Regions from separate parts of the Stenotrophomonas sp. YJH_SMC_10 genome, predicted to be linked through region 2. Evidence: predicted binding sites of a transcription regulator. Region 2 holds the regulator's gene; the other holds the start of a gene.
What was found. Region 2 encodes FliA, which starts transcription of late flagellar genes. Its sites were predicted from a motif close to TAAAGTTTNNCNNNCNNNGGCCGATAA; they were not measured.
Positions count from the first base shown of each region.

Region 1 (15,667 bases), on a different contig from region 2:
TGGCTGAAGGCACGCGACGCGTAGCGCCTGCTTCGTTATTTGCAGCGTCGAGCCATGCTCGACGGCAGGGAGAATGATGATGTCGCACAGGATTTCGATGCTGCTGGCTGCGCTGCTGCTGGCCACCCCGGTCGCCCAGGCGGCACCCGGTGCAGACGCGCGGCGGGAGATCGCCCAGTTGATCTCCAGCCTGGACGGCTCGCAGTGCCGGTTCCAGCGCAATGGCCGCTGGTACGACGGCAGCGATGCGCGCGCGCACCTGCAGCGCAAGTACGACTATCTGCTGAAGAAGGACATGGTGGACAGCGCCGAGCAGTTCATCGAGCGCGCCGCCAGCCAGAGCAGCATGAGCGGCAAGGCCTATCGCATCCAGTGCCCGGGGCAGCCTGAACAGACCGCTGCCGCCTGGTTCGGTGCGCGCCTGCAGGCGCTGCGCCACCGCACGCCGTAGACAGGGGGGGCGGTGTAGAGTCGAGCCATGCCCGACTGCTTTCCCCGTAGCCCAGGAGAACCGCCATGAACACCACGCCGCGCACGCTGTCACGTTCATTGAACGACCGCATGATTGCCGGCGTGATGGGCGGCATTGCCCATCGCTTCGGCTGGAATGCGACCCTGCTGCGGGTGATCTACGTCCTGGTTTCGCTGGCCTCCGCCGCCTTCCCTGGCATCCTGGTCTACCTGATCCTGTGGCTCCTGATTCCCAACGAGGCCGATTGAAGACTGGAGCAACGCCCTGGCCGACTTGGCTGCGCGCGCTGCAGGTGCTGGGCGCGGCGTGGACATCGCCCAATACCCTGCTGGGCCTGATCGGAGGGCTGGCCGGCATGCTCGGTGGTGCGACGCTGCGCTGGAGCGCGCGTGACTGCGCGCTGGTGTTCGACCGCTGGCCCTGGGGTCCCGGCGGGGCGATCACTCTGGGCAACGTGATCCTGCACACCGGGCATGACCTGGGCATTTCCTGCCGCACCTATGCGCATCAGGCGGGGTGGGGCGTGGAACCGCTGATCCGGCTGGATGATCACGAACGTGCGCACGTGTACCAGTACATGGTGCTGGGGCCGTTGTACCTGCCGGTGTACCTGTTGTGCGGCGGGGTGAGTGCGCGCAATCCGTTCGAACGCGCGGCCGATCATTTCGCCCGGTTCGGGCACGGCTGGTGGCCGTAGTTTCCAGCCAACGGCGCAGCCCCTCGTGGCGTGGTCGCGGAATGCGTTTCATGCGATTGGGCCGGGCAGGATGGGTTCGCGGGACACGCCGTAAACCCGTCCATGGGGGCTCGATGGCGCCATCCATGGCGCCAACGGTCCCGCGAACCCACCCCGCCCGGCCCCTGACAGTTTCCGTGCGCGTCCAGCCACGGAGAAGAAATAGAACAGCAGAAGCGGGTCGCGCGCTGCGCTTGCTCGCAGCCGAGCATGGCCCTCTCTACAGGAAGCAACAAAGCAGCCGGCCAGGCCGCTTTTGCTTTTGATCTTTTTTTCTTCTCCGTGGGTGGAGGCAGCCACCAGAAATCTGTCAGCGGCCGGGAGGGTGGGTAGGGCGGGGTGTCCGCGGCATGGATGCCGCGGCCAAGCCCCCATGGATGGGTTCACGGCGTCCCCGGCCTACCCACCTTCCCGGCCAGCCCACAGCAAACCGGCTTTCCGCGACCAACCAAACCACCCACGAGGGGCTGCGCCGTTGGCTGAAATCCCCACGACTCGTTAGCCGGAAGTTAAAGATCCGTAAGCATTCTGCTGCGATCCCGCAGTCATCTGCATGCAACCGATCGTCATTAGCCTTCGTGACGTTCCAGTCAGGTTCGACGCGGTAAGCTCTTCCTCGATGAGCTCGCAGCATCGCTCGTCAAGTGCAGTAGGCAGTAGCAATTTGGAGGAATACATCACATGGCAATCGTTCTTTATGTCGGTGGTAGCAAGGATGGCGAGAAGGGCGTGGTGCCCTACGGCTTCAGCAAATCCCGCGCCGACACCGCGCTGGGGCCGGAGTTCTACACGGAGCGGTTCATGGAACTGCAGGGTGTCGGCAAGGTCCGCCTGATGGCCCTGGAAGGCATGCGTGACGACATCGTCATGCAGCGTGCCGCCCGCCACTACCGCTGACCTTCGCAACACGCGGCAGGGCGCGCCCACCATCGCGCGCGCGCGCCGGCATCCCAGCCCCGGGCCAGTCCGAGCCCGCTCCTTGCCAGGATGCCGGCGTCGACTCCGGCGACGCCGCTGAACCTCGCGCCCTGTCAATGCCTTGTCCGGCTCCGTCGTGGATTGCCAGAATGGGGTCTTCCCGTAACGCGGTTCAGACCTGAAGCAATGCACGACGCCAAGAACGCCCAGAGCGCGCTCGCCCAGCAGATCGCCCAGACCATCGCCGACGAGATCGGTGCCCAGTCCGCCCAAGTGCGCGCCGCCGTCGGCCTGCTCGACGAGGGCGCCAGCGTTCCGTTCATCGCGCGCTACCGCAAGGAAGTGACCGGCGGCCTGGACGACACCCAGCTGCGCAACCTGGAGGTGCGCCTGACCTACCTGCGCGAGCTGGAGGACCGCCGCGCGGCCGTGCTGGCCAGCATCGGCGAACAGGGCAAGCTCAGCGATGAACTGCGCAACGACATCCTGGCGGCCGATACCAAGAGCCGGCTGGAAGATCTGTACCTGCCGTACAAGCCCAAGCGCCGCACCCGTGCGCAGATTGCCCGCGAGGCAGGGCTGGAGCCGCTGGCCGATGGCCTGCTGGCCGACCCGACGCAGGACCCGCAGACGTTCGCGGCCACCTTCGTCGATACCGACAAGGGTGTGGCCGACACCAAGGCCGCGCTGGAAGGCGCGCGTGCGATCCTGATGGAGCGCTGGGGCGAGGATGCCGCGCTGGTCGGTGAACTGCGCACCTGGCTGGGCGAGACCGGGGTGATCCGCGCCTGCGTGGTCGAGGGCAAGGAGACCGAAGGCGCCAAGTACCGCGACTATTTCGATCATGCCGAGTCGCTGGCCAGGATTCCCTCGCACCGCTTGCTGGCACTGTTCCGCGCGCGCCGCGAAGAGATCCTGTTCCTGGAACTGGACCCGGGCAGTGATGCCGAGGCCGGCCACCAGTACGCCGAGGGTCGGGTGGCACGCAAGGCCGGCATCGCCGACCAGGGCCGCGCGGCCGACCGCTGGCTGCTGGATGCCTGTCGCCTGACCTGGCGCGCCAAGCTGCACACCCATCTGCTGCTGGACCTGTTCAACCAGGCCCGCGAGAAGGCCGAGGCCGAGGCCATTGCGGTGTTCGGCGACAACCTGAAGGATCTGCTGCTGGCCGCGCCGGCCGGTCCAAAGACCGTGCTCGGCCTGGACCCGGGCATCCGCACCGGCTGCAAGATCGCCGTGGTCGATGCCACCGGCAAGCTGGTCGCCACCGACACCATCTACCCGCATGAACCGCGCCGGCAGTGGGAGCAGTCACTGCAGACGATCAAGCAGCTGTGCGTGAAGCACAACGTTGAACTGATCGCGATCGGCAACGGTACTGCCAGCCGCGAAACCGACAAGCTGGCCGGTGAAGCGATCAAGGCCTGCGCCAACCCGAAGCTGCAGAAGGTGGTGGTCAGCGAGGCCGGGGCGTCGGTGTACTCGGCGTCCGAGTTCGCGGCCAGGGAGTTCCCGGGGCTGGACGTGTCGCTGCGGGGCGCGGTATCGATCGCTCGCCGCCTGCAGGACCCGCTGGCCGAACTGGTGAAGATCGATCCCAAGGCGATCGGTGTCGGCCAGTACCAGCACGATGTGGACCAGTACCGTTTGGCGCGGGCGCTGGATGCACGGGTCGAGGACTGTGTGAATGCCGTGGGCGTGTACGTGAACACCGCTTCGGCTGCACTGTTGTCGCGGGTGTCCGGGCTGTCGGCCACGGTGGCCGAGAACATCGTGCGCCATCGTGACGAGAACGGGCCGTTCAAGCGTCGCAAGGAGCTGCTCAAGGTCGCGCGCCTGGGCGAGAAGACCTTTGAACAGTGCGCCGGCTTCCTGCGCATTGCCGACGGGGATGAACCGCTGGACGCCTCGGCGGTGCATCCAGAAGCCTACCCGGTGGTCGAGCGCATCGTGGCCAGCACCGCGCGCCCGATCAAGGCGCTGATCGGTGATGGCAGCTTCCTGCGCGGCCTGAAGGCCGAGCAGTTCACCGATGCCACCTTCGGCGTGCCGACCGTGCGTGACATCCTCAGGGAACTGGAGAAGCCGGGCCGCGACCCGCGCCCGGAGTTCAAGGCGGCGCGGTTCGCCGAGGGGGTCGAGGACATCAAGGACCTGCGCGAAGGCATGGTGCTGGAAGGCGTGGTCAGCAACGTGGCTGCTTTCGGTGCCTTCGTCGATATCGGCGTCCACCAGGACGGCCTGATCCACATTTCGGCGCTCTCCGATACGTTCGTGAAGGACCCGCGCGATGTGGTCAAGGCCGGTGACATCGTCAAAGTGAAGGTGCTGGAGGTCGACGTGGCGCGCAAGCGCATTGCCCTGACCCGTCGCCTGGACGACACCCCCGGCCAGGCCACCAGCCGTCCGGGCCAGCGTGATGAACGCGGCCAGGCGCCGGGACCGCGCCGCGACGCAGGCGGCCAGAACCGCGGTCCGAACCGGGGCCAGGGGGCGGGCGGTCGTCCCGCCCAGTCTGCTCCGCCGGCCAACAACGCCCTGGCCGAGGCCTTCGCCCGCGCCAAGCGCAGTTGAGGATCGTGCCCCCCGTCACGCTTGACTCGTGGCGGGGGACTTGTCGGTTTTCCCCGTGATTGCGCACACTTGCGCCTGAGGGGGGCGTTCGGCCACCCCGCTGTCGCTGGGGAGGGCCATGACGCCAGCACCACCCGTCGCCTGTACCGGCGGCCGCAGCACCCTGCTGCGGTCGGCGCCTGCCTGTGCCGGCAGGGGACCGGATTGATGGCGGGCCAGGGCACCCACGGCAATGGACTGCTGGAGCGCCGCCTGCATGAGCTGGCGGAAGAGCGTCGCCGCCTGGCGATGATCATCGACGGTACCGCTGCGGGAACCTGGGAGTGGAACGTGCAGACCGGCGAGATGCGGGTCAACGCGCGCTGGGCCGAGATCGTCGGCTACCGCCTGGAAGAGCTGGAACCGATCTGCCAGAAGACCTTCCTGAAACTGGTCCATCCCGATGACATCGCGCTGTCGGATGCGGCGCTGGACGACCATTTCGAAGGGCGCAGCGACAACTACGCCTGCCTGCTGCGCATGCGCCACAAGAACGGCCAGTGGATCTGGATCCAGGACCGTGGCCGGGTGTTCGAGTGGGACGGGCAGGGCAGGCCGTTGTGGATGGCCGGTGCCCACGCCGACGTGACCGAGCTGCAGCAGGCGCGGCAGGACGCGGCCGAGACCCGGCAACGCCTGCAGGCGGTGGTCGATGCGTCCGATGAGGTGGCGGTGATCGCCACCGATACCGATGGCACCATCACTCTGTTCAACACGGGGGCGGAGCGGCTGCTGGGCTACAGCGCGGTGGACGTGGTCGGCCAGCGCCGGCTCGATGCTTTCCACGATCCGGGCGAGCTGGCGGCCTGGATGCAACCGCTGGTCGATGCCGACGGCAACCGTCCCGATGTGTTCGAAGCACTCAGTGCGCGTGCCGATGGACAGACCTATTCGCGGCAGTGGACGTTGCTGCGCAAGGATGGCCAGCCCCGCCAGGTGCGCCTGTCGATCAGCCGCATGGACGGTGCCGGGGGCGCGCGGATCGGCTATGTCGGCATGGCTATCGACATCACCGAGATCCTGCAGGCGCGCGCGGAGGCACGATTGTCGGCGGAGAAGTTCGCCGGCGCGTTCACCTCTGCCGCGCTGGGCATGGCGCTGGTCTCGCTGGAGGGGCGCTGGCTGGACGTCAACGACGCGTTGTGCAGGATCCTGGGCTATCCGCGCGAGGAACTGCTGCAGGTCGATTTCCAGCGCCTGACCCATCCCGATGACCTGCAGACCGATCTGGCCCTGGTGCAGGACCTGCTGGCGGGACGGCGCAGCCACTACCACCTGGAAAAGCGCTATCTCGACCGCGACGGCCGCATCATCTGGGCGCGTCTGTCGGTGTCGCTGGTGCGCAACGAGCACGGCGAGCCGCTGCATTTCGTGTCGCAGATCCAGGACATCACCGCCCAGCGCAGCAGCGAGCAGCGCCTGTTCGAAAGTGAACAGCGCAGCCGCATCACCCTGGACGCAGTGGCCGACCTGGTGATCAGCGTCAGCCTGGACGGGCGCATCGATTACGCCAATGCGGCTGCGGTGCGCACCCTGGCCGGTGATGGCGCATTGTCGCTGGCCGGGCACAAGGTGCAGGACGTGCTGGCGCTGACCACAGAGTACGCACCCGGCTCGGTGCTGGACGTGTCGGTGCTGCTGGACCCGGAGAGCAATGCGGTGGACCTGCACGCCGACCTGCTGCTGCGGCTGGGGACGGCCACGGTGCCGGTGGACCTGACCCGTGCCTGGCTGCGCGATGACGAAGGCCATGTGCGCGGCGCGGTGTGGGTGCTGCGCGACGACACCCAGCAGCGCGCGCGCCAGCGCGAAGCGCGCCACCTGGCCGAGATCGACCCGCTGACCGAACTGAGCAACCGCCGCGGCTTCGAGGTGCACCTGCAGCAGGCGATCACCCGCGTCGAGCGCACCGGCCAGGCGGCTTCGTTGATGTACATCGATCTCGATCGCTTCAAGCCGGTCAATGACACCTGGGGCCACCTGGCCGGTGATGCCGTGCTGTGGGCGGTGGCCAGCGTGCTGCGCCACGGCGTGCGCGATTCGGACGTGGTGGCGCGGTTGGGCGGTGACGAATTCGCGGTCATCCTGTCCGGTTGCACGCCGCGGCGTGCGGCGCGCATCGGCGGCGAGCTGCTGCAGACCCTGGCCGCGCTGTCCATTCCCTGGGACCAGCACCGGTTGCGGGTCGGAGCCAGCATCGGCATTGCGCCCCTGGCGGGCGGGATGAGCGTGGACCAGGCGGTCGCTGCGGCCGATGCCCAGTGCTACCGGGCCAAGGCGATGGGGCGCAACAACGTGCAGGTGCAGGGCGAGTTGTCCGAACGTCCGGGTGACGATCCCGACGCCGCCGAGGACTGATCTCAGCCTGTGAGAGGACGCGCGCGAATACTGCGCGCATCTCCACTCACGCAGGTGACCCCATGAATGCCTGGAACCCGGCTGCGGTACGCATGTTCATCCCGGCCCTGATCGGCTGGTGCCTGGCGCTGGCCGCTTGCCTGCGTACCGAACAGCTGCACGGCGACCTGCACGCACAGGCGTTGCTGCCCGTGTTGCAGCGGGGAGCGTTCGCGCTGCTGCTGCTCAGTCTGGCCTGCACGTTTGCGGCCTGCCTGTTGCTGTGGCGGCATGGCCGCCGTGATCGTGGGCGTATCGCTTCCGGCACGATGCCAGCGCGGCATCCATCAGCACGCGCCGGCATGGGGCGCGCCGGAAGGCAGTGATCTGCGGCAGCGGCCGCTGGAGATGCCCGCTGGCGCAGTGGATGTCCGGGGCGGCGCGGCCCGGCCATGCGCCGGCACCCCTTCCGTCAGCGCAATACGGCGTCCGTACTGACCAGCTGCACATCATGCATCTGGTTGAGGTAGGCCTCGTAGTAGCCCTTGTGCGAGGCACCGACAATGGTGAGCATGCGGGTGCCCGGGTGCTGGCCGAGCACGTCGCGCATGTTGGCGACCATGCGCAGGTTGCGGGTTTCCCAATAGCCCAGGTAATTGCGCCCGAAGGCCTCGGGTGACGGCTCGCCCAGGGCCGCGCCGAAGTCGCTGTGGTAGATGGTCATCGCCGTGTCCGCAGCGTTGTAGTTGCGGTAGAGCGCAAGCAGGCCGTCGGGCTTGGACAGGTGGGCGTGCAGCGCTTCGTCGGCGACGAACCGCGCCGTGGTCGCCGGGTTGTCCCAGGCCGCCTGGAGCGCCGCGCCATAGGCCTTCTCCCGGTCCTTCGGGACAGGCGTGTCGGCGGTGTGGTCATCCACCGACCACAGCCGTTCCAGGCCCAGGCGTGCCGCGAGGACGCCGGCGATCATGCCGGCCTCGTCGCGCCTGGCCAAGCGCCTGTCGAGGAACTGCACCAGCTCCGGCGTCAGGTTGTCTGCGGCGCGACGTTCATCGCTGGGCAGGCGCAGCCATTGCACCACGGCCGAACCGTTCTCGCCTGCGGCGAGGAACACGGCCGCGAGGCGGCGGCGCTGGGCCGGTGTCGGGGCTTTCGGCCAATCCGCGAGCAGGCGCTCCATCTCGGCATTGGCGCTGGGCACGTCCAGGCCGGTCGCAGCCTGGGCCGGTGCCGGGTCGATGCAGTAGGTCTCGACACTGTCAGCGTAGCGCGCGGGGTTGCGTCGCATGAAGTCGCATTGCATGCCGGACAGGTTCTCCACCGCGATGGCCGTCGGTTGCCATGCCTGAAGGCGCGCCAGCAGCGGCTCCAGCAGCGGCTCGAGATGCTCCCGCGTGAAGGTCTTCGGCAGGCCGGAGAGATGCGGGCTGCCCAGCACCATCACCTGGTTCGGGGGGCCGGGCGGTGGTCCTTTCAGCAGGTCCGGCTGGAAGGACGGGCGATAGGTGCCGTCGGCGGCAAGCGCGCCGGCGCTGCACAGGCCCAGGATCAGGAGGCTGGCCAAGCGTGGGAACATGCGATCTCCGTGTCAGGTGACGTCCTGCAGTCCGCTGCATGCTGGCCATTCCCCGTGGGCCGGGAATCTCCCGTTGGTCATGTAAACCTTCCTTGCTTGAACGGCATCCCCGCTTTCCGCGTGCGTGAGCGGAATGTGATGAAGATCGCGATTGTCTATCGCATCCCTGCCGTTGCATCTGAAGTTGCGACGGACGTCGCGTAATCCGGCTAAAGCCAACGATCACGTCGCCGATACTCCCTCTGGATCCCGCTCCCGTCGCCCGCTGCAGGACCCCAGGCTGCCCCTGACGGGTGGCCCGCGCTGTGTGTTCCGCCGCCCCCGGATGCAGGCCGCGCCCGCAGCAGGCGTGCTTGCCAGCCGCTCGCGGGGTGCCTGCAGGCACCTGTAGTCCCAAGCAACTGAAGTTGCCGCCGGGCATCCCGCCCGTCGGGTCGCAACCGCTTACCGGACACCGAGGATCAGACAATGCTCATTCCAGGCTTCACGGCAGGCGCGCAGGCGCCGGCCGAGCTGCATACCCGCTGGTCGCCGTGGCGTGCCCTGCTGGGCGCGCTGGCCCCCCATCCCCGCGCCGGCGTCGATGCGGCGGCCGATGCCCGTTCCGAACTCGAGGCGCAGGTCGCGGCGCTGCACCGGGTCCAGGCGGTCATCGAGTTCGCCCTCGATGGCACCATCCTGCAGGCCAACGACAACTTCCTCCAGGCGATGGGCTACCGGCTGGAGGAGATCCAGGGCAGGCACCATTCCCTGTTCGTCGACCCGGAGCACGCGCGCAGCGCCGAGTACCGTGACTTCTGGGCGCGGCTGGGCCGCGGCGAATATGACGCGGGCCAGTACCGGCGTTTTGGCAAGGGCCAGCGCGAGATCTGGATCCAGGCCTCGTACAACCCGGTGCTGGACCGGCAGGGGCGCCCGTACAAGGTGGTCAAGTTCGCCACCGACATCACGGCGCAGAAGCTGCAGGCGGCCGACTCGGCCGGGCAGCTGGCGGCGATCGACAAGTCGCAGGCAGTGATTGAATTCAGCATGGATGGGCACATCCTGTCGGCCAACGACAACTTCCTGGCCGCCACCGGTTACCGCCTGGACGAGGTGCGCGGGCAGCACCACGCGCTGTTCATCGAGCCCGACCATCGCGACAGTGCCGAGTATCGCCAGTTCTGGGAAAAGCTCGGCCGTGGCGAATACGATGCCGGCCAATACCGGCGGCTCGGCAAGGGCGGGCGCGAGGTCTGGATCCAGGCGTCCTACAACCCGATCCTGGACCTCAACGGAAAGCCGTTCAAGGTGGTCAAGTACGCCACCGATATCACCGCGCAGGTGCATGAGAACCAGGCCATGCAGCGCGCCGTGGCGCAGACCCGCGAGGTGGTGGCGGCTGCCAAGCAGGGCGACCTGACCCGGCGCGTGGCCACCGCCGACAAGAACGGCCCGATCGCCGAGTTGTGCGAGGGCGTGAATGCGCTGGTCGAGGCGATGGGCGCGATCATCGGCCAGATCAAATTCGCCGCCGACACCATTGCCGTCGGCGCCACCGAGATCGCGCAGGGCAACGGCGACCTGTCACAGCGCACCGAGCAGCAGGCCGCGTCACTGGAGGAGACCGCAGTGTCGATGAAGGGCCTGGCCGAGACCGTCCAGCGCACTGCGACCAACGCGCGCCAGGCCAGCCAGCTGGCCGGTGGCGCCGCCGATGTCGCCGCGCGAGGCGGCAGCGTTGTGCACGAGGTGGTCGAGACCATGGCGGTGATCAACGCGTCCTCGCGGCGCATCGTCGACATCATCGGCGTGATCGACGGTATCGCCTTCCAGACCAACATCCTTGCGTTGAACGCGGCGGTGGAAGCAGCGCGGGCAGGGGAACACGGCCGTGGCTTCGCCGTGGTCGCCACCGAGATTCGCGAACTGTCGCAGCGCTCGGCCAGCGCGGCCAAGGAGATCAAGCAGCTGATCGATGCGTCGGTGGCCAACGTCGGCGCCGGTACCGCTCAGGTCGAAAGCGCTGGACGCACCATGGACGAGATCGTCACCAACGTGCGCCGGGTCAGCGAGCTGATGTCCGAGATCAGCACGGCCGCGCAGCAGCAGAGCGACGACATCCAGCAGATGAACCAGGCCGTCGATCTGATCGACCAGGGCACCCAGCAGAACGCCGCGCTGGTCGAGGAAGCCTCGGCGGCGGCGCGCAGCATGGAAGAGCAGTCGGCACAGCTGCTGCAGACCGTGGCCAGCTTCCGCGTCCATGGCGTTGCCGGCCAGCCGCATGCGGCGGTGCTGCGCGCGGTCTAGGCGCGGCGGTCGACCTGTTGTTCCCCGGCCTCGACGGCCGGGGCGGCGTGCACGCAGTTGCGGCCGGCATGCTTGGCCCGGTACAGGGCCTGGTCCGCGCGCTCGACCAGGCTGCGCGGGTCACCCTGGTCGTGCGCGGCCTGCCAGGCCACGCCGATGCTGATGGTGACCCGGGCCTCGGCGGCGGGCAGGGCAGCGGCTTCCACGGCGGTGCGCAGGCGCTCGGCCAGGCCAAGGGCGTGGTCCAGGCCGTGCGTGGGCAGCGCCGCGATGAACTCCTCGCCGCCGTAGCGGGCCAGCAGGTCATCACCGCGTTGCAGGCAGGCGTCGAGGATGGCCGCGACCGCCTGCAGGCGGCGATCGCCCACGGGGTGGCCGTACGTATCGTTGAGCCGCTTGAAGTGGTCGATGTCGATCATCAGCACCGCCAGTCCCATGCCATGGCGGCGCGCACGGCCATGTGCGCTGCCGAGCGATTCATCGAAGCTGCGGCGGTTGCCCAGCCCGGTCAGCGGATCGCGGCGGGCCAGCAACGCCAGTTCGTCGCGCTCGCGCTGGATCTGGACCTGGGTCAGCACGCTGCGCAGGGCATAGCCGAGCATCGCGCCGATGAAACCCACGGTGGCCAGCGTCGGCTGCAGGCGTGCAACCAGCAGCGCCACCATCATCAACAGCAACGGCAGCATCAGCGGCCCGGCGGCGTCGACAATGCGCCGCAGGTTGCGGGGTACGCCGGGCGCCGGTCGGCGTCGTGTGCTGCCAGCCATCACCGCCAGCGATACGAACAGTGCGCTGATCAGCAGGTCTCCCCAGCCGCCGTCGGGCACCTGCGGCTGCCAGGTGGTGATGTAGAGCGCCAGCAGGAAGTAGCCCAGCGCGTAGATCGACAGCGCGCGGAAGAAGTCGCGACGATCGGCATCGTCCTCGGCCAGGAAGCGGATCAGCGCGAAGCAGAACACCAGGCTGTTCTGCACGCTGCTCATCGTCTGCAGGCAGTGTGTCCACAGCGCGCTGTTCAACGGCGCCATCGCGCGTGCATGCACGAAGTACAGCAACCACAGCAGCGTGATGATCAACAGGTCCACCGCACGGATCCAGCGGTTGCCGCCACCCGGGCTGGCAGCGACGTAGGTCAGTGGAATCCGGTAGAACACGTACAGGATCAGCGACGAAGCGGTCATCTGCGCAGGGGTGAGGCCGGCCACGTTGCGATACAGCAGGGCCAGCAGGGCGAGCGCGAACAGGCTGACGGCAGCGCCCAGCGTCCGCCATTTGCACGCCGCCCGGCGGCTGCCCCGAGCCCGCCGCACGCAGGCCAGCGCGGCCAGCAGCGGCGCGGTGATCAGCATCAGGTACGAGCCCACCGGGTCCTGCGGGCCGATCAGGGCAATGACGAGCGCATGCGCGACCATGAAAAACAGTGCCGCACGCAACGTCATGCATTCCCCCGCCCCCAGATCCAGCTGGGATCACGATAGGCAGAAGTACGTGAGGCTGGCAAGAAAAGTGTGCGCTACGTCTATCTATAACCTTGTCGGAGGTCGCAGTTGTGTGGCAACAGGGGGACGCAGCGCTGTCCGCGTGGGCTGCCTGCGTGCCCGGCACCGGGCCCTGCCAAGGCGGATCGAGGTCATGGACGGGTTCACCGCGGCGATGCGGCAGGTCGATTCCAGGGGCAGGGCGCGCAGCCGCGCGGGCAGGGCAGCGGCGAGCGTGGGTGGGGCTGGCGTTGGCATCCTCGTCGGTGCCGGGCGTCCCGGCCCGCAACATGCAAAAGGCCAGGTCGGGGACCTGGCCTTTGATGCAGTGGTGCCGGTGAAAGGACTCGAACCTTCATGGGGTCACCCCCGGCTGATTTTGAGTCAGCTGCGTATACCATTCCGCCACACCGGCAGGCAGCGTGCGAGTGTAACCGAGGTGGGCGGGAGATGCCTAGGGGGATGGCCTATCAGGCCGGTTCCTGTCGGTATCGGCCCCTTGGTGGCTATACTCCCTGTGCAATTGCCACCAGGAGCGGTAGCCGATGACAGTGTTGCAGGACCTGAGGGTGCTGGTGGTCGAGAACGACGAGATGAGCGCGGCCCTCCTGCAGATGCAGCTGGTGCATGCCGGTGCGACCGTGGTCGGGCTCGCAGCGAGTGTGTCCGAAGCCCTGCGGCTGCTGGAACAGAGTGCCCCGGACGTGGCCCTGCTGGACTACCGGCTGGCCCGCAACGAAACGAGCGAGCCTGTCGCCGCGGCGCTTTCGGCGCGTGGCATTCCCTTCGTGCTGGCCACCGGGATGCTGGCCGAACAGCTGCCAGCGCCGATGTTGGCCGGCCTGCTGCTGGTCAAGCCGTACCTGTCGGCCGATCTGTCGCGTGCACTGGCGCGAGCAGTGGGCCGAACCAGCGTCAAGGCCTGAGCCTCCCCCACTGCTGACCGCCAGGGCGTGGCACTCAACCCGCTTCCTCGTACACGTAGCGGATCTCCTCGCGGTCATCCAGGATGCGGTACTGGCGCGCGAGGTCTTCCGGGTCGGGATTGAGCCAGGCGTCCAGGTGTTCCCTGCGGATCGGTACCACGCCACGGTCATGCCCGGCAGCGGCGACATCGCTGGGAGGAGCGTCGGTGATCGTAGCGAATGACAGCAGGTGGCCTTCCGGCCCCTCCCACTCCGCCCAGAGGCAGGCCAGCAGCAGGTCGCGGGGCGGATCGGGACGGAATTCGAGCACCACGTCCTGTTCCTTCTCGCCGGCCTCCAGGCTGCGGCCCGCCATCGCGTGGCGCGGCACGTGCTCGTAGAACGCCTGCACCACGACCACCCCATGGCGCAGTCCGAACGCACCGCGCCAGTAGCCTTCCAGGCTGTCACGCCTCGCGTTGTAGGTGCCGGGGTATAGCACGTCGTTGCGCGCCGGCTTGTCCGGGAGCCGGCATTGGTAGCGCATCGGGCGGATCACGCGCTGGCCGTGCTCGCTGACCATCACCGGCGCGTAGGTGCCGGGGAAAATGCGGTTGTCGCGCGGCAGCAGCTGTACCCGGTGCAGGTCTTCCAGCCGGGCTTGCGCGCGCTCGATGCGGTTGCCGGCCACGCGCAGGTCGTTGCGCGCCTTCTGGGTGGGACGGGTGGCCAGGGCAGCATGGGCGATGGCGCGCCGCTCGCGCTGGCGGGCCAGTTCGGCCTCCAGTGCCTGTTGCTCCTGCGCGTGCCATTGCTGGATCTTCGCCACGATGTCGCGGCCCTGTTCGGTACGTGCCCCGGCGAACCCGTCATCCATCGCCTTCGGGGTCTTGGGCCGTTTCTTGCCCGGATCGTGCGCGTACAGTTCGGCGAACTCTTCCAGCGACAGGATGGCGCCGAACTCGCGCACCAGCTTGGCGTAGTCGGCGCGGATCAGGGCGGAATAGCACATGGGGACTCTGCGGGCGAGGGTCGCAGCGGTTGCGACGTGGATGCGGCAGGATAGCCCGACCCACAGGAGATACCGCATGAACGATTCCGTCACCTGCCTGTTCCGCGACGCGGTGCCCACGGTCGAGGACTACTGCCGGTTGCGTGTGCTTGCAGGCCTCAGTGCCAAGAGCCGGGAAGCGGCAACGCGCGCGCTGCCCAACACGCTGTTCGGCGTGTGCGCGTACCAAGGGTCCGAGCTGGTGGCGATGGGGCGCATCGTGGGAGATGGCGGCTGCCATCTGCAGGTCTGCGACATCGCGGTGCTGCCGCGGTTGCAGGGGCAGGGACTGGGCAAGGAGGTGATGCGGCGCCTGGATGGCTGGATGCAGGCCAATCTGCCGCCATCGGCGTATGTCAGCCTGCTGGCCGACGGCGAGGCACATCGGTTGTATGCGCAGTTCGGGTTTGCGCCGACGGCACCGGCGTCGATCGGAATGTACCGGCGGTTCTGAGCCATGAGCGGGGTGAAGCCATCCACGCATGGCATGGATAGGGCCTTCCCAGGAATCACAGGCAAAGAAAAACCCCGACCAGGGTCGGGGTTTTCAAGAATTGGCGTCCCCACGGGGATTCGAACCCCGGTCGCCACCGTGAAAGGGTGATGTCCTAGGCCTCTAGACGATGGGGACGCACGAAAACTTCAAGTTGTAGATGCTTCGACGGCCTAATGTCGAAGTGGTGGAGCCAAGCGGGATCGAACCGCTGACCTCCTGCATGCCATGCAGGCGCTCTCCCAGCTGAGCTATGGCCCCAGTGAAACTCCGGATGATCTGCCGGGAGCAGAGTCCGTTTTGAAACTGGCGTCCCCACGGGGATTCGAACCCCGGTCGCCACCGTGAAAGGGTGATGTCCTAGGCCTCTAGACGATGGGGACGCACGAAAAACTTCATGTTGTAGAACCTTCGACGGCCTAATGTCGAAAGTGGTGGAGCCAAGCGGGATCGAACCGCTGACCTCCTGCATGCCATGCAGGCGCTCTCCCAGCTGAGCTATGGCCCCGTGTTACCGAGCCGCCTATCATACCTGCGTGTTCACGTTTGTGGAAGTTTTTTTTGAACTTTTTTCGTTCCGGCTCAACCACGGCCACGAGGGCAGGGGAACCGCAACGCCACAACCTGAATGCCGGTAGGCGGTGAACAAAAAAGACCCGGTTATCGGCCGGGTCCTCGTTGTTCGTGATGAGTGGCGTCCCCACGGGGATTCGAACCCCGGTCGCCACCGTGAAAGGGTGATGTCCTAGGCCTCTAGACGATGGGGACGCAATTCTCATCAATGTTCTTTAGCGACCTT
Region 1 covers NZ_JCAFUS010000001.1:605,131-620,797, forward strand. Annotated here, with positions in the region: gene phaC (class III poly(R)-hydroxyalkanoic acid synthase subunit PhaC) at 1-24, shown strand, start outside; gene AC5P9C_RS02785 (YfeK family protein) at 77-451, shown strand; gene AC5P9C_RS02790 (PspC domain-containing protein) at 517-720, shown strand; gene AC5P9C_RS02795 (hypothetical protein) at 717-1,169, shown strand; gene AC5P9C_RS02800 (hypothetical protein) at 1,890-2,105, shown strand; gene AC5P9C_RS02805 (Tex family protein) at 2,313-4,700, shown strand; gene AC5P9C_RS02810 (PAS domain S-box protein) at 4,908-7,097, shown strand; gene AC5P9C_RS02815 (hypothetical protein) at 7,160-7,462, shown strand; gene AC5P9C_RS02820 (DUF5694 domain-containing protein) at 7,549-8,649, opposite strand; gene AC5P9C_RS02825 (methyl-accepting chemotaxis protein) at 9,118-10,941, shown strand; gene AC5P9C_RS02830 (GGDEF domain-containing protein) at 10,938-12,380, opposite strand; tRNA gene AC5P9C_RS02835 (tRNA-Leu) at 12,749-12,834, opposite strand; gene AC5P9C_RS02840 (response regulator) at 12,965-13,345, shown strand; gene AC5P9C_RS02845 (SOS response-associated peptidase family protein) at 13,380-14,336, opposite strand; gene AC5P9C_RS02850 (GNAT family N-acetyltransferase) at 14,413-14,829, shown strand; tRNA gene AC5P9C_RS02855 (tRNA-Glu) at 14,931-15,006, opposite strand; tRNA gene AC5P9C_RS02860 (tRNA-Ala) at 15,054-15,129, opposite strand; tRNA gene AC5P9C_RS02865 (tRNA-Glu) at 15,176-15,251, opposite strand; tRNA gene AC5P9C_RS02870 (tRNA-Ala) at 15,301-15,376, opposite strand; tRNA gene AC5P9C_RS02875 (tRNA-Glu) at 15,561-15,636, opposite strand.
Region 1: a site for FliA is predicted at 8,860-8,886, ahead of AC5P9C_RS02825 (methyl-accepting chemotaxis protein). Genes of this name have one in related genera too.

Region 2 (15,667 bases):
TGGCCAGTGCGGCCGCCACCAGCGACAGCAGCACCACGCAGGCAATGATGGCGATCATGCTGGTGCGATGGGTGGCGTTGGCGTCGGCAATCTTGCCGTCCATCTGCCCGGCGATGTGCGTGCCGAGGGCCTTCATGGCGGCGAACAGGTCACGCCGGGCCGGGCGCGACTGCTCGTCGGAGATCTGCTGTGCCAGCACGCCATCGCCCGCGGCCACGGCTTCGCGCATGGCTTTGTTGGCGGCGAAATAGCGATCCAGCTGCGCGCTGGCGGCGCGATACAGTTCACGCTCCTTGGCCAGCGCCGGCAGCGCGGCGTAGGCGGCCAGCTCGTCATGCACGCCCTTGGCGGTGTCGTCCATGCGCTTGGTGTAGTCGGCCACCTTGTCCGGCTGGTCCAGCATGCTCAGCAGCGCCAGTTCGTAGGTGCGGAATTCGCCCAGCTGCGAGCGCGCTTCGCCCAGGTGCTGGACCGAAGGGATGTCGTTGCCGGCCATCTCGCGCAGCTGCGCGTTGGCCTCGCTGAGGCGCAGCAGGGCGAACGCACCGAGGACCAGGGTCATCAGGGTGGTGAGGGTGAACCCGAGGGCCAGCTTGCGGGCGATGGGCAGATCGTGGAACCACTTCATGCAGGGTGCTCCAGGTGGGCAGAGTACCGGCGACGGTGCGCCGGATCGAGGGTGGTTGCAGAGCGAACGGGGGTGCCCGGTGGGGTTCGGTGACGACCGTCATTGCGAAATAGCGGCGCCGTCCGCGCGGACTTTATGGACGCAGATCACATTCGGTTGCGTAGGGATGACAGCGCGAAAGCGTTGCCGCGCCGGGGTTTTGCTTGGATGCGGTGGTTGCAGCCGCAACCATCGTGTTGACGGAGTTCACAGAAGGGATGGGGTCAGATCCCTTTTCCCTGAAAAGGGATCTGACCCCGGCTGGAATGGAACGCGCAAACAAAAACCGCCGCCCCGAGGGGCGGCGGTTCAGTGCACGCTTGCTGTGTAGATCAGGCGGCCTGCGGTACCCGCAGCGAGCGCACCAACCCACCGATGTCGACGATCAGTGCGACGCGGCCGTCGCCCAGGATGGTGGCACCGGACACCCCGCCGATGCGGCGGTAATTGTTCTCGATGTTCTTCACCACCACCTGCTGCTGGCCGACCAGCTCGTCCACTTCCAGCGCGATCTTCTGGCCATCGCCTTCGACCACCACCACCAGCGATTCGCTGCCGGGTGCGCGATTGCCGTAGCCGTAATACTCGCTCAGCGACAGGATCGGCAGGTACTCGCCACGGACCCGCAGCACGCGGCCTTCGCCGGCCATGCTGCGGATGTCCTCGGCCTGCGGCTGCAGGGCTTCCAGCACGTAGGCCAGCGGCAGGATCAGGGTTTCGCCAGCCACTGCCACGGTCATGCCGTCGAGGATGGCCAGGGTCAGTGGCAGGCGGATCAGCGTGCGGGTGCCGGCGCCGAGGCTGCTTTCGATCTGGACTTCGCCGCCCAGTGCCTGGATGTTGCGACGGACCACGTCCATGCCGACGCCACGCCCGGAGAGGTCGGTGACCGCATCGGCGGTGGAGAAGCCGGGCTGGAAGATCAGGTCCCAGACCTGCGAATCGGTCGGGTTGTCCGGCACGGCCAGGCCGCGCTCGGTGGCCTTGGCCAGGATCTTGGCGCGGTCCAGGCCGCGGCCGTCGTCGCTGACCTCGATGACGATGTGGCCGCCCTGGTGCGAGGCTGCCAGCGTGATCGTGCCGGTCTCGTCCTTGCCCGCACCGCGACGCACGTCGGGCATTTCCAGGCCGTGGTCGATCGAGTTGCGCACCAGGTGCACCAGCGGATCGGCGATCTTCTCGATCAGTCCCTTGTCCAGTTCCGTGCCTTCGCCGACGGTGCGCAGGCGCACCTGCTTGCCGAGGCGGCTGGACAGGTCGCGGACCAGGCGCGGGAAGCGGCGGAACACCGCATCGACCGGCAGCATGCGCACGCCGATCACCGCTTCCTGCAGGTCGCGGGTGTTGCGTTCAAGCTGGTCCAGGCCGGCGAACAGGCTCTCGGCGTGGACCGGGTCCAGCGCATGCGAGACCTGCTTGAGCATGGCCTGGGTGATGACCAGCTCGCCGACCAGGTTGATCAGCGCATCGACCTTGTCGACGCTGACGCGGATCGATGTCTCCGCTTCCTGGCTGTTGCCACCGCTGGCAGCAGGCGCGGCCGCAACGGGAGGCGCCGCGGCCGCTGCCGGCGCAGGGGAGGCGGCAGGAGCCTGGGTGGCCAGGCTCGGCGGCGCAGCCGGACGGATGTCCAGCTCGCAGTCGTCCAGCACCCACGCGAAGGTGTCTTCGATCTTGCTGCGCGGCACCTTGCCGACCAGGCCAAGGTCCCACGCCAGGTGGGCTTCGAGCGGGTCGAGCTGGGCGAAGCCGGGCAGGCGCTCCATGCGCGCGGCGACCTGCAGCGAGCCGAGGTGTTCCAGTTCGCGGATGATGCGCAGCGGGTCGTTGCCGCTCATGAACAGCGACGGCGCCGGAGTGAAGCCGATCTGCCAGGCTTCCGGCGTATCGTCCACCTTGGCGGCCGGCGCCGGGGTGCTCGCTGCGGCCTGCCCGGACAGCACTGCCTCCAGGCGCGCCTTCACTGCGGAAACTGCGGCCGGATCGGCGGCCTGGCCATGTTCGGCCTCGCGCAGCAGGGCACGCAGCACGTCCACCGAGGACAGCATCGCGTCAACGGCATGGCCTTCCAGCGCCCGCTTGCCTGCGCGCAGCTCATCGAGCAGCGTCTCCAGCACGTGGGTCAGTCCGGCGATGGCATCGAAGCCGAAGGTGCCGGCGCCGCCCTTGATCGAGTGGGCGGCGCGGAACACCGAATTGATGATCTCCGCGTCCTGCTGCCCCGATTCCAGGGCCAGCAGGCCAGCCTCCATCGCGTCGAGGCCTTCGCGGCTCTCCTCGAAGAAGGTGGCGTGGAAGCGTTGCAGGTCCATGCTCATGGCAGTGGTGGTCCGGAAGCGAAGAGGGGGAACGGTGCGGGGCGATCAGCCCAGCACTTTCTGCACGGTGGCGACCAGCTGTTCGGGGTTGAACGGCTTGACCAGCCAGCCCGTGGCGCCGGCGGCCTTGCCTTCGGACTTCTTGTCGGCAGCCGATTCGGTGGTCAGCATCAGCAGCGGGGTGAACTTGTAGTCCGGCAGCTGGCGCAGTTCGCGGATCAGCGCGATGCCGTCCATGTTCGGCATGTTGACGTCGGTGACCACCGCATTGAAGCGCTGGCCCTTGGCGCGACCGAGCGCGACCGCGCCGTCTTCGGCTTCTTCGACGGCAAAACCGGCCGAGGTGAGGGCGAAGGACACCATCTGGCGCATCGACGCCGAATCGTCCACCACCAAGATACGTGCGCTCATGCAGCGTTCTCCACAGATTTCAGGTTGTCATGGGTTACGTCCAGGCCCAGGGCCTGGGTGACGCCCAGCAGGCGCGCGGCGTCACGGAAGGTTGCGGTGCAACCGTGGAAGCCGGTGCCCAGGCCTGCCTCGCGGCGGGCCTGCACGAATGCACACAGCACCTGCACGGCGGCGGTGTGGATGCGTGCGACCTGGCTGGCATCCAGGGTCAGCTCGCCTGCCTGCTCCAGCAGTGGGGCGAGGCGGTTCTTGAGCTCGGCGGTGCTCTCGATGCCGAGATCCCCACCCAGTTCGACAGTGCTCATCGTTGCTCCGGACAAACGGTTCCGTGATCCATAACGGCACCCCGGCAGGGTTCTTTAGCGGAATCGGCGCGGGGCGTCGATGCGGTCGCTGTTGAAAAGGGGACGGAGGGGATTAAGTCGCAAGCGACCTGGCTCTACCGCAGCCCCCTCGGCAACGGCGACCGCGCAGTGGGGACGTAAGGTGTTGATCCAACGGATGCGTCCCCGACAGGCACCGCTTCGGCGCAAAGCGCCGAGCCACTTGCGACTTAATCCCCTCCGTCCCCTTTTTCTGCTCAGCTCAACAGGCGGGTGGCGTCAAGCAGGATCATCGGCCGTTGGCTGACGCGGGCGACGCCGCGGAACAGGTCGTTGGAGATCTGGCAGATGCGCGCGGTGTCGGGCGGCTCGATCTGCGAATCGGTGAGGTTGGCGACATCCTCCACCGCAGACACGCGCAGGCCGATGGTCTCGCCGTCCTCCTCCAGCACGACGATGCGGGTCTGGGCGTCGTCTTCTGCCGCCGCGGCGCCCAGGTGCAGGCCGAGGTCCATCACCGGCACCACCTGGCCGCGCAGGTTCATGATGCCGAGCATGGCCGGCGCAGTGCCACGCAACGGCAGCAGTGGCACCGGCAGCACGACCTCCTGGACCTTCAGCAGTTCCAGCGCGTAGGCCTGGGTGCCGCAGCGCAGGCGCAGCCAGCGCGAGGTGCGTTCGCCGGCCCGGCGGTTCTGTGGATGCGGGCTGTGGGCTGGCTGGTGCGCCTGCGCCTGCAGTTCCTGCCAGGTGCTGGGGCGGTTGCCCATGGGCGCGTCCATGGCCACGCGCGGTGGTGGTGCGGCGGCCGCCCGTGCCATCGGGGGCGGCGCGGGACGTGCGGCAGGTGCCGACACCGGTGCTGCGATCACGGCCGGGGCGGGCACAGGGACGTCCTCGCCTTCGGCAGCGGCCTCGAACGCGGCCTGCAGCCCGGGGCTGTCGGTGTGGGCGAGGCGATGGCTGTCTGCGGGATCGGTCTCGTAGATCACTTCGTCCGGCAGATCGTCCCAGGTCGGCTCCGGGCCGGCCTGCACAGCGGCGGCGGGGGCAGGCGCGGTTTCGTGGAGGACGTCGGCCGGCAGGTCGTCCCAGGTCGGCTCGCGTTCGCTGGCCGCAGCGCTCGCCGCGGCGGCGTCGGTGCCGACGGAGGCGGCCGCCGTCTCGAAGGCGGCGTCCAGCGCGGCGTGGTCCTCGCACGGCGGAGCGGCGACGGTTCCGGTTTCGTAGATCACGTCGGCCGGCAGGTCGTCCCAGGTCGGCTCGCGTTCGCTGGCCGCAGTGCTCGCCGCGGCTGCGTCGGTGCCAACGGAGGCGGCCGCCGTCTCGAAGGCGGCTTCCAGCGCGGCGTGGTCTTCGCTCGACGGAGCGGCGGCGGTTCCGGTTTCGTAGATCACGTCGGCGGGCAGATCGTCCCAGGTCGGCTCGCGCTCGGGGGGCGCTGCGTGCGCCGCGCCTGCCTCGGCGCCACCGGGCGGCGGTACGGCCGGCGCAGCCGGGGCGATCGCCTCGCCCAGCAGCTCGTCCAGGTAGTCGTCGAGGACGCCGGTGCTGTTCATGCGGCCTGCTCCAGGGCGCGGGCATCCTCGCCGAGGATCCAGTTCAATGCGCGGCGGTAGGCGGCCAGGCCGCGGCCCGGATAGTCCTCGCCGACGCCCGGCAGGGTCAGGCCGGCGGCATTGCTGATGCGGGTGTCGATCGGAATCGCGTCTTCCCACACGCGGTTGCCATGGCGGTCCTGCATGGTGCGCAGCGACTCGTTGCCGGCGCGGGTGCGGCGGTCGAACAGGGTCGGCAGGATCGAGATCGGCAGCGGGCGGCGGCGCGAACGCTCGACCATCTCGCCGGTGCGGACCATCCCATCCAGGCCGTGCAGGGCCAGCGGCTCGGCCTGGGTCGGGATGACCAGGCGGTCGGCAGCGGCCAGGGCATTGATCATCAGCAGGCCGAGGGTAGGTGCGCAGTCCAGCAGAATGTAGTCGTGCTGGCCCTGGTGACGTGCCAGCGCGTTCTGCAGCGCCAGGCCGAGGCCGGGCTGGTTGGCGCTGCGGCGCTCCAGCGTGGCCAGCGCCGATTGCGCGCAGACGTAGTCCAGGCCCTGGATGTTGCTGGCATGGCACAGGCCGGACAGGTCCGCCGGCGGCGTGCCGAACAGTTCCAGCACGCCGGCCGGCGGCGGATCCACCGGCACGCCGAAGGCGCGGCTGAGCGAGGCATGCGGATCGAGGTCGATCAGCAGCACGCGATGGCCGAGGGCGGCCAGTCCGCGGCCGAGGGCGAGGGTGGTGGTGGTCTTGCCGACTCCGCCCTTCTGGTTGGCGACTGCCCAGATGCGCATCGGATTACTCCTTCATTGCCGGGGGAACGGCGGCGCCGACGCGGCTGCCAGCCGGCACCGGCGGCAACTTCACCGGTGCGATGGGGGAGGTGGGGGTGCTGGCCGGAGTTGCGGCGGCCTGTTCGGTGTCGGTGCTGCCGGTGGCGCCAGTGGCGGCGTTCAGGCGCTGGCCGAGCGGGTCCACCGAATGCGAGGTGTCGGCCAGGATGATGACCATCACCCGGCGGTTGCGGTTGCGGCCCTGCGCGCTGTCGTTCTCTTCGCGGGGCCGGAACTGGCCGTAGCCGACCATGGCCAGCCGCGAGGGCTGCACGCCCTGGTCGGCGAACAGGTGCACCACGCTGGCGGCGCGTCCGGCCGACAGCTCCCAGTTGGACGGGAAGGTGGCGGTGGCGATCGGCACGTTGTCGGTGTGGCCTTCCACGCGCACGCTGTTGGGGACATCGCGCAGCACGTCGGCGAGGCTGGACAGGGTCTGCCGCGCGTGCACGTCCAGCGCGGCCGAACCGGTGGGGAACAGGATGTCGCTGTTGATCTCGACTTCGATCCACAGTTCGGTACGGCGCACGCTGATCATGCCGCGGTCGATCAGCGGCGCCAGCGCGGCGGTGAGGCGATCGGCAATCGTGTTGAGCTGGCGCTCGGCACGGGCGATCTGCTCCTGGTTGTGCACCGACACCGGCATGCGCATCTGCGAGGCCATCGACGGCAGCAGCGTCGGGTCGTGCGAGGGCGCCGGCGCCGATGGGCCGATCTTGGTGCCGGACTTGATCACCGACGGGCTGTCCCAGCCGCCGCCCTGCACCTGCTTGTTGCCCACCTGCACCGGATTGATCGTGCGCGGCGCACCGCCGAAGGCATCGGTCAGCGCGTCTGCCATGATCCGGTACTTGCCCTCGTTCACCGAGGAGATCGCGTACATGACCACGAAGAAGGCGAGCAGCAGCGTCATCAGGTCGGCATAGGGGATCGCCCATGCTTCGTGGTTGGCGTGCTCTTCGTGGTGCTTGCGGCGGGCCATGTCAGTGCAGGAAGCCGGAGAGGTTGGTTTCGATGTTGCGCGGGTTTTCGCCCTGGGCGATCGAGATCAGGCCTTCGATGACCATCTCGCGGTCGCGCGTGTTGTGCGAGATCACGCTCTTGAGCTTGGCAGCGATCGGCAGGAACAGCAGGTTGGCCGAGGCGATGCCGTAGATCGTTGCGGTGAACGCGGCGGCGATGCCGTGACCGAGCTTGCTCGGGTCAGCCAGGTTCTTCATCACCGCGATCAGGCCGAGCACGGCGCCGATGATGCCGAGGGTGGGGGCGTAGATGCCCATCGCCTCGAACACCTTGGCGCCGGCCTGGTCCTGGTGTTCCTGGCTGCCCAGTTCGATCTCCAGCATGTGCCGCATCGATTCGGGCTCGACGCCGTCCACCAGCAGCTGCAGGCCCTTGCGCAGGAAGGGGTCCTGCTGCGCTTCCACCTGCGATTCCAGGCCCAGCAGGCCCTGGCGGCGGGCGATGTTGCTCCACTCGACGATCTGCTGGATCAGCTCGCGGCGGTCGCTGTGCGGGGGGCGCACGACCCAGCGCACGATCTTGAACGCATGCTTGAACACCGCCGGCGAGGTGTGCAGCAGGATCGCGGCAACGGTGCCGACGATGACGATCACGAACGCCGCAGGCGACCACAGGGACGCCAGGCCGGCGCCCTTGAGGATGCTGCCGCCGACCAGCGAGGCCAGGGCGAGAAAGAGTCCAATGAGGCTGAGTCTATCCATGGATCCGGTATCGGCTTGTATGAATGGGACTTGAGACACCGGTAGATCGCGTAACGACGGTAGTCACAGTTTTCGGGGCGCCGGGACTGGCCCGGCGAGCGTCAGCGCAGGCCGTCCACATCCAGGATCAGCGCCATGCGACCATCGCCGATCAAGGTTGCACCGGCGTAACCGCGCAGGCCGCGCAGGGCCTTCGGCAATGGCTTGATGACCACTTCCTCGCGCCCGCGGACCTGGTCCACGACCAGGCCGAAGCGCGCTTCACCGGCCTGCAGCACGACGATGGTCAGCAGGGTCGACGTGGCGGGCGTCACATCCAGCCACTGGCGGAGATCGACCAGCGGCAGGGTGTGCGAACGGCGGTCGAGCACGGCGCGGCCATCGAACCAGCCCAGCGACGTGCCAGGCGCGTGCAGCACTTCCATCACGCGGGCCAGCGGCAACGCATAGACGTCTTCGCCGGCCTGCACCAGGAGGGTCGGCAGGATCGCCAGGGTGAGCGGCACGCGGATCAGGAAGCGGCTGCCACGGCCCAGTTCCGACTGGATCTGGATCTGCCCGCTGAGTTCGCGGATGCGCGACTGCACCACGTCCATGCCGACGCCACGGCCGGAGATGTCCGTGACCTGCTGCTTGGTCGAAAAGCCCGGCAGGAACACCAGGTGCAGGCACTCCTCGCTGCTCAGGCGGGCGGCGGCTTCGGGATCGATCAGGCCCTTCTCGCGCGCCTTCGCACGCAGCTTTTCCGGATCAATGCCGGCGCCATCGTCCTGCACCTCGATGCTGACGTAGTCACCTTCCTGCTGCGCGGACAGCCGCACGTGGCCCATCCGCGGCTTGCCCTGTGCTTCGCGCAGGTCGGGCATTTCCACGCCATGGTCGATGGCATTGCGGACCAGGTGCACCAGCGGGTCGGCCAGGGCCTCGACCAGGTTGCGGTCGAGTTCGGTCTCGGCGCCGATCAACTCCAGGTCCACTTCCTTCTTCAGCGAGCGGGCGACATCGCGGGCGACCTTGGGGAAGCGCGAGAACACCTTGCCCACTGGCTGCATGCGGGTGCGCATCACCGCCGACTGCAGGCGCGCGGTGGCGATGTCCAGGGTGGACACGGCGCGGTCCAGCTCCTCGTCGCGCAGGCGGGCACGCAGGGTCTTGAGCCGGTTGCGCGACAGCACCAGTTCGCCGATCAGATTGACGATCGCATCCAGGCGCTTGGTGTCCACGCGCACGGTATGTTCCGCCTCGGCCAGCGGCTTGGCGGCCGGCTTGGGCGCCGGCGCCGGTGCGGCCGCCGGGCGTGGGGCAGCGAGCGGCGCCGGCGCCGGCGCAGCGGCAGGCTTGGCGCCGGGTGCGGCGCTACCGTGCAGCTGGTCGAGCAGGGCTTCGAATTCGTCTTCGCTGATCAGCCCGTCGTCGGCCTTCTTGGCCGGTGCGACCGCGGTCGGGGCGTTGCCGCCGTGCAGCTGGTCAAGCAGGGCTTCGAATTCGTCGTCGGTGATCAGGTCACTGCTACCGGCTGCCGGAGCGGCGGCGACAGGCGCCGCCGCGGTGCCACCGTGCACATCGAACTGGGCGATCAGGTCCGGCGGTGCATAGCCCGGTTCGGTGCCGGACGACACGGCGTCCAGCATCGACTGCAGGTAGTCCAGCGATTGCTGCGCGGCGTCGAAGTGGTGCGCCTGCAATACGGCCTGGCCGGCGCGCGCGGCGCCCAGCGCTTCCTCAGCAGCGTGGCACAGCTCGACCATCGCGGTGACGCCAAGGAAGCCGGCGCCGCCCTTGAGCGTGTGATAGCCGCGGAACACCGCGTTCAGCTGTTCGCCGTCCTGCGGTGCCTGCTCCAGCGACACCAGCTGTTCGCCGAGGCGATCCAGGATTTCCTGTGCCTCGATGATGAAATCGGCAGTGATGTCGTCGGATACCGCGCTCATGCTTACAGCCCCAGATCCGACAACAGGTCGTCGGCGTCGTTCTGCGAGACCGCGTGGCGGTCCAGTCCCTTCAGTGCCGGCCCGGCCAGTTCCGGGTCGGTGCGATGCTGTTCCGGCGGCAGGCCGAGCGCGCCGAAGCCTTCGTGCACGCGGCGGACGATGCCGACCACGCGACGGATGATCTGCCCGGTCAGGTCCTGGTAGCTCTGGGTCAGGGCGATCTCGGTCAGGTTGTGGCGGATGCGCTCGAGCTGTGCGTCCTGGCCCGGCTGCAGGCCTTCGGCGCGCAGCTGCTCGGTCAGGCTGCGGCATTCCTCGGCCAGGTCCAGGGTGCGGTGGGTAGCCTGTTCGGTCATCGCCACCACATGGTCCAGGCGTGCGCAGGCATCGTCCAGTTCACCGGCCTCGCTGGGCACGGTCGGCAATTCGCCCAGGGCCTGCCCGAGCTCGCGGGCCAGCCGCGAGAGGCCGCTCATCATCGGCTGCGTGCGCAGCGCGACCAGCCCGTCGATGCGTTGACGCCAGGCGGCTTCATCGCCGGACTCCAGCGCGTCCAGGGCTTCCTGCAGGCGCAGGGCGAGGGCGTTTCTGTCGACCGTGGTATCCATCAGGCGCTGGCCGCCAGGCGTTCGAAGATCTTGCCGAGCTTTTCTTCCAGCGTCTGCGCGGTGAACGGCTTGATGATGTAGCCGTTCACGCCGTTCTGGGCTGCTTCGATGATCTGCTCGCGCTTGGCTTCGGCGGTGACCATCAGCACCGGCAGGGTCTTCAGCTTGGCGTCGGCGCGGATCGCCTTGAGCAGTTCGATGCCGGTCATCACCGGCATGTTCCAGTCGGTGACCACGAAATCGAACGGCTGGCTCTGCAGCAGCGACAGCGCGGCATGCCCGTCCTCGGCTTCGGCGGTGTTGGTGAAGCCAAGATCGCCCAGCAGGTTCTTGACGATCCGACGCATGGTCGAGAAGTCGTCGACGATCAGGATGCGCATGTTCTTGTTCAAAGCAGAGTTCCTTTGTTGTTCATTCCGGGCGGCCGGGGGCAGCCGCCTCGGGCATGTTCACTCTTCCAGGCCGGCGTCCGCCGCCTCGAAAATCTTCAGCCGTCCACGCAGGCGCAGCACGGCCTGGCCGTGGATCTGGCAGACCCGCGATTCGCTCACGCCGAGTACCGCGCCGATCTCCTTCAGGTTCAGTTCCTGCTCGTAGTAGAGCGAGAGCACCAGCTGTTCGCGCTCGGGCAGGTGGCCGATGGCCTTGCCCAGCTCGCGACCGAACTCGCCACGCTCCAGCACCTGTTGCGGGGTCGGGCCGCCCTGGGCGACGGTGTCCAGCTCGCCCTGGTCTTCGATGCGCGATTCCAGGCTCAGCACCTGGCCGCGCGCGGCGTCTTCCATCAGGCGCAGGTACTCGGGCAGCGGCATCTCCATCGCGGCGGCGACTTCGGTGGCGCTGGCGGCGCGACCGCTGCTCTGTTCCAGGCGGCGGATGGTGGCGGCCGCATCGCGTGCGCGCCGGTGCACCGAGCGCGGCACCCAGTCGCCACGGCGGATCTCGTCGATCATCGAGCCGCGGATGCGGATCGAGGCGTAGGTTTCGAACGAAGCGCCCTGGTCGGCGTCGTAACTGCGCGAGGCTTCGATCAGGCCCATCATGCCGGCCTGGATCAGGTCGTCCACCTCGACGCTGGCGGGCAGGCGCGCGGCCAGATGGTGGGCGATGCGTCGCACCAGGTCCGAATGCTGGGCGATGACATCGTTGGCCGCCGAGCGCTGGACTTCCCTGTACTGGGCTGCGCCTTTCATGCTGCCACCCCACGCTGCTTGAGGATGCGTTCGAGGAAGAACTCGACGCCACCGCGGGGTTCGGTCGGCGCCTGCCAGCGCGCGGTACGGCGTGCGATCTCGGTGATCGCCAGCGCCGACGGGCTGGACGGATAGGCCTTCACCACCGGCTGCTGGCGCTGCACCGACAGGCGCAGCCAGTCATCCTGCGGCACGCAGCCCAGGTAGTTCAGCGAGACGTCGGCCAGGAACTTCTCGCAGACGCGGGTCAGCTTTTCGTACAGCACGCGGCCCTCGTTGGGGTCGCGGACCATGTTGGCCACCACCTGGACGCGGTCCACGCCCCGTTCGCGCGACAGCACCTTGATCAGCGCGTAGGCGTCGGTGATGGACGCCGGCTCGTCACAGACCACCACCACGGTGTCCTGCGCGGCCTGGCAGAAGGTCAGCACGCCGTCGGTGATGCCGGCGGCGGTGTCCACCACCATGATGTCCAGCTCGCGTTCCAGTTCGGAGAACACATTGACCAGGCCGACGTGCTCGGCGGGGGCCAGCTCGGCCATGTGCCGGCGGCCGGACGCGGCCGGCACCACCAGCACCCCGTTCGGGCCTTCGACGATGACGTCGTCCAGCGAGCAGCGGCCGGCGACCAGGTCGGCCAGCGTAAAGGTGGGGTTCAAGCCCAGGATCACGTCGATGTTGGCCAGGCCGAGGTCGGCGTCCAGCAGCAGCGTGCGCTTGCCCATGCCGGCCAGCGCCACGGCCAGGTTGGCCGACACGTTGGTCTTGCCCACGCCGCCCTTGCCGCCGGTCACGGCAATGGTGCGCACAGGGCCGAGCGGCTCGCTGCGGGTGGCCGACAGCGGGAAGGTCTTGGTCAGCTTGGCGTACTCACGCGACGGCATGGTTCAACTCCGGGTTGCAGGGCATATCGGCCGCTCGGCGCAAATCTTCAAGGCGAAGTACAAGATTGGCTGCACTGGCCCGGTGCAGGTCCTCCGGAACGTCCTGCCCATCGGTCACCCAGGTGATCGGCAGGGCGTGGTCCACGGCCACCGACAGGGCGTTGCCGAAGCGGCCGGTCTCGTCCAGCTTGCTCAGCACCAGGCCCTGCAGGTTGGCGGCGCCGAAGCGGCGGACCACCTCGTCCATGTCGCCGAAGCTGGTGTTGGCCGGCAGCACCAGCAGGGTGCGGACCTGGCGCGCGGCGCGCAGCCACTGCAGCTGGGCGGCCAGCGCGCGGTCGCGCGGGCCCAGGCCGGCGGTATCGATCAGCACCAGCTTGTAGTCCTTCAGGCGTTCCAGCAGCTGGTCCAGGTCAGTGCCGCTGTTGGCCTCGTGCACGGCGATACCGAGCTGGCGGCCGTAGCCATACAGCTGCTCGCGGGCGCCGATGCGGGTGGTGTCGGTGGTGACCAGGGCCACGTCACGCGGCGCATGCTTCTCGGCGAAGCGCGAGGCCAGCTTGGCGATGGTGGTGGTCTTGCCGGCGCCGGTCGGGCCCACGAGGGCGATCACGCCGCCTTCTTCCAGCGGGTCGACCGGGGCGATCGGCAGCTTGCGCGAGATCAGCCCCAGCATCAGGCCGCGGCCGCGGTGGGCTTCGGTTTCCAGCGGAATCTGCATGGCCACGTCGCGGGCCAGGCCGGCGTCGAAGCCGTACTCGTCCATCAGGTCCAGCGCGGTGGCGCGCACCGGGCAGCCGCGCAGGCGCTCGTCGGTGAAGCGGTTCATCTCGCGCTCGATCACCTGGCGCATGCCGGCCACTTCCTGGCGCAGCTGGCGGATCTCGGCGTCGTCCTGGGCGACCACCGTCAGCACCGGGGCCGGGGCCAGGGTGGGCGCCGGCGCGGCTTCGACGATGGCATCGGCCAATGCGGGTTCGGTGGCGGCGCTGGCCGGCTGCGCGTCGGCGACGGCAGCGGTCGGCAGCGGCGGCGGCTGCAGCGCCGGCGCCACGCTTTCGTGATGCGCTTCGTGCGGCGGATCGATCGGGAAGCGGGCGCGGTTGGCCGGCACAGCCGCGGCCGGTGCGACGATGGCCTCGGCGAACGGCGCGAAGATCTGCTCCGGCAGTGCCGGTTCGTTGACGGTGGCACGCGCCAGGGTGGCGGCAAAGCCGGTGCTGCCACGGGTCGGCACGATCTCGTCGGCGCTGTCCAGCGTGCGGCCAGTGGCGCCGACGGCGGCGCGGGCGAGGGCGGCCACCGCCGAGGTGGTGGCGGCGACCGGTTCCGGCGCCGGGGTGGCACTGCGGCGGCGGGTGACGGCGGCGATCACCGCGTCGGCGGCGGTGCGCGGCTTGGCTGCCGGCGGCGGTGCGACGTCACGGCGCGAGGCTTCCAGTGCACGCTGCACGGCGCTCTCGTCATAGTTGGCGGCGGCGACGATCTCGATGCCTTCCTCGATCCGGCGGTTGGACAGGATCACGGCGTCAGGACCGTGTTCCTTGCGCACCAGGTTCATGGCCGAGCGCATGTCGGCGGCGACGAATCGTTTGATTTTCATGCTGTGGTCACGAGGCGAAGACGGCGGGGTGGCGGTCGGGGAACTCGGGTGATCGGTGGTCTGCACGGTGCGGGTTCCCCTTGGTATCGGTCTGTTGCGTTGGTTCGAAAGTGGTGTCTGTTTTCTGGCGCGTCGGAGCCCGGCGTCAGCTGATCGTTCCGACCAGCTTCAGGCGCTTGTCTTCCGGCACCTCGCTGTAGGCCAGGACCGACAGCGACGGAACGCTGTGGCGGACCAGGCGGGCCAGCGCGGCGCGCACCGGGCCGGGTACCAGCACGACCGCGGGCTCGTTGCGGGCTTCCTGCTTGCTGACACATTCGGCCAGGCTCTGGTGCAGTCGCTCAGCGAGTCCGGGTTCCAGCGCGGCGCCGTTGCCCTGCGTGGACTCCTGCAAGACACGTTCCAATTGCGGGTTGAGGGTGAACACCGGCAGCTCCGCCGACATTCCGGCGATCTCCTGCACGATGAAGCGGCCCAGTGCGGTGCGCACGGCGGCGGTCAGCACGGCCGGGTCCTGGCTGCTGGGCGCGTGTTCGACCAGCGCTTCGGCGATCTTGCGCAGCTGGCGGATCGGAATGCGCTCGACCAGCAGGTTCTGCAGCACGCGCACCACCGCCGACAGCGGCAGCGCCTTGGGCGTCAGATCTTCGACGAGCTTGGGTGCGTTCTTGGCCAGGTTGGCCAGCAGGTGCTGCACTTCCTCGTGGCCGAGCAGTTCCGGCGCGTGCTCGCGGATCAGGTGCGAGAGGTGCGTGGCGACCACGGTGGCCGGATCGACCACGGTGTAGCCCAGCGTTTCGGCCTGGGCGCGCTGGTGCGGCTGGATCCAGGTGGCATCCAGGCCGAACGCGGGGTCCTTGCCGGCGATGCCCTCCAGGGTGCCCAGCGCGCTGCCCGGATCCAGTGCCAGCTCGCGGTCCGGGTGGATTTCGGCGGTGGCCACCGGCACGCCGTGTACCAGCACCCGGTAGCCGTTGGCGGGCAGTTCCAGGTTGTCGCGGATGTGCACCGATGGAATCAGGAAGCCGACATCCTGGGTGAGCTTGCGGCGCACCCCCTTGATGCGCGCCATCAGTTCGCCGCCCTGGTTGCTGTCCACCAGCGGAATCAGCCGGTAGCCGACCTCCAGGCCCAGCGGATCGACCGGTCGCAGTTCGTCCCAGCTCAGCTCGGCAGTGGGGGCGGCGGCGGCCGGGCGCCCGAGCGCAGTGAGCGCGGCGGCATCGGTGCCACTGCCTGTCGCATCGGCGGCCGGTGCCTTGGTCTTGCGATACAGCTTCCAGGCGATGAAGCCGAGGATCGAGGCCAGCGTCAGGAAAGCGACGTTGGGCATGCCCGGCACCAGGCCGACCAGGCCGATGATGCCGGCGGTGATCGCCAGCGCGCGGTACTGGCCGAACACCTGTCCGGTCATGGCCTGGGCCATGTCCTGCGAGCGCGAGGCGCGGGTGACCAGCATCGCCACCGCGCTGGAGACCAGCAGGGCCGGCAGCTGCGCCACCAGGCCGTCACCGATCGACAGCAGGGTGTAGGTCGCAGCGGCCTCGCCGAACGGCATGCCATGCTGCAGCACGCCCACGGCCAGGCCGCCGAGCATATTGATGAACAGGATCAGGATGCCGGCGATG
Region 2 covers NZ_JCAFUS010000023.1:23,826-39,492, reverse strand. Annotated here, with positions in the region: partial or broken gene AC5P9C_RS19660 (methyl-accepting chemotaxis protein) at 1-628, opposite strand, end outside; gene AC5P9C_RS19655 (chemotaxis protein CheA) at 1,000-2,985, opposite strand; gene AC5P9C_RS19650 (response regulator) at 3,031-3,396, opposite strand; gene AC5P9C_RS19645 (STAS domain-containing protein) at 3,393-3,701, opposite strand; gene AC5P9C_RS19640 (chemotaxis protein CheW) at 3,977-5,278, opposite strand; gene AC5P9C_RS19635 (ParA family protein) at 5,275-6,057, opposite strand; gene motD (flagellar motor protein MotD) at 6,062-7,078, opposite strand; gene AC5P9C_RS19625 (flagellar motor protein) at 7,080-7,820, opposite strand; gene AC5P9C_RS19620 (chemotaxis protein CheA) at 7,922-9,751, opposite strand; gene AC5P9C_RS19615 (protein phosphatase CheZ) at 9,754-10,359, opposite strand; gene cheY (chemotaxis response regulator CheY) at 10,359-10,751, opposite strand; gene AC5P9C_RS19605 (RNA polymerase sigma factor FliA) at 10,809-11,552, opposite strand; gene AC5P9C_RS19600 (MinD/ParA family ATP-binding protein) at 11,549-12,436, opposite strand; gene flhF (flagellar biosynthesis GTPase FlhF) at 12,423-14,039, opposite strand; gene flhA (flagellar biosynthesis protein FlhA) at 14,185-15,667, opposite strand, start outside.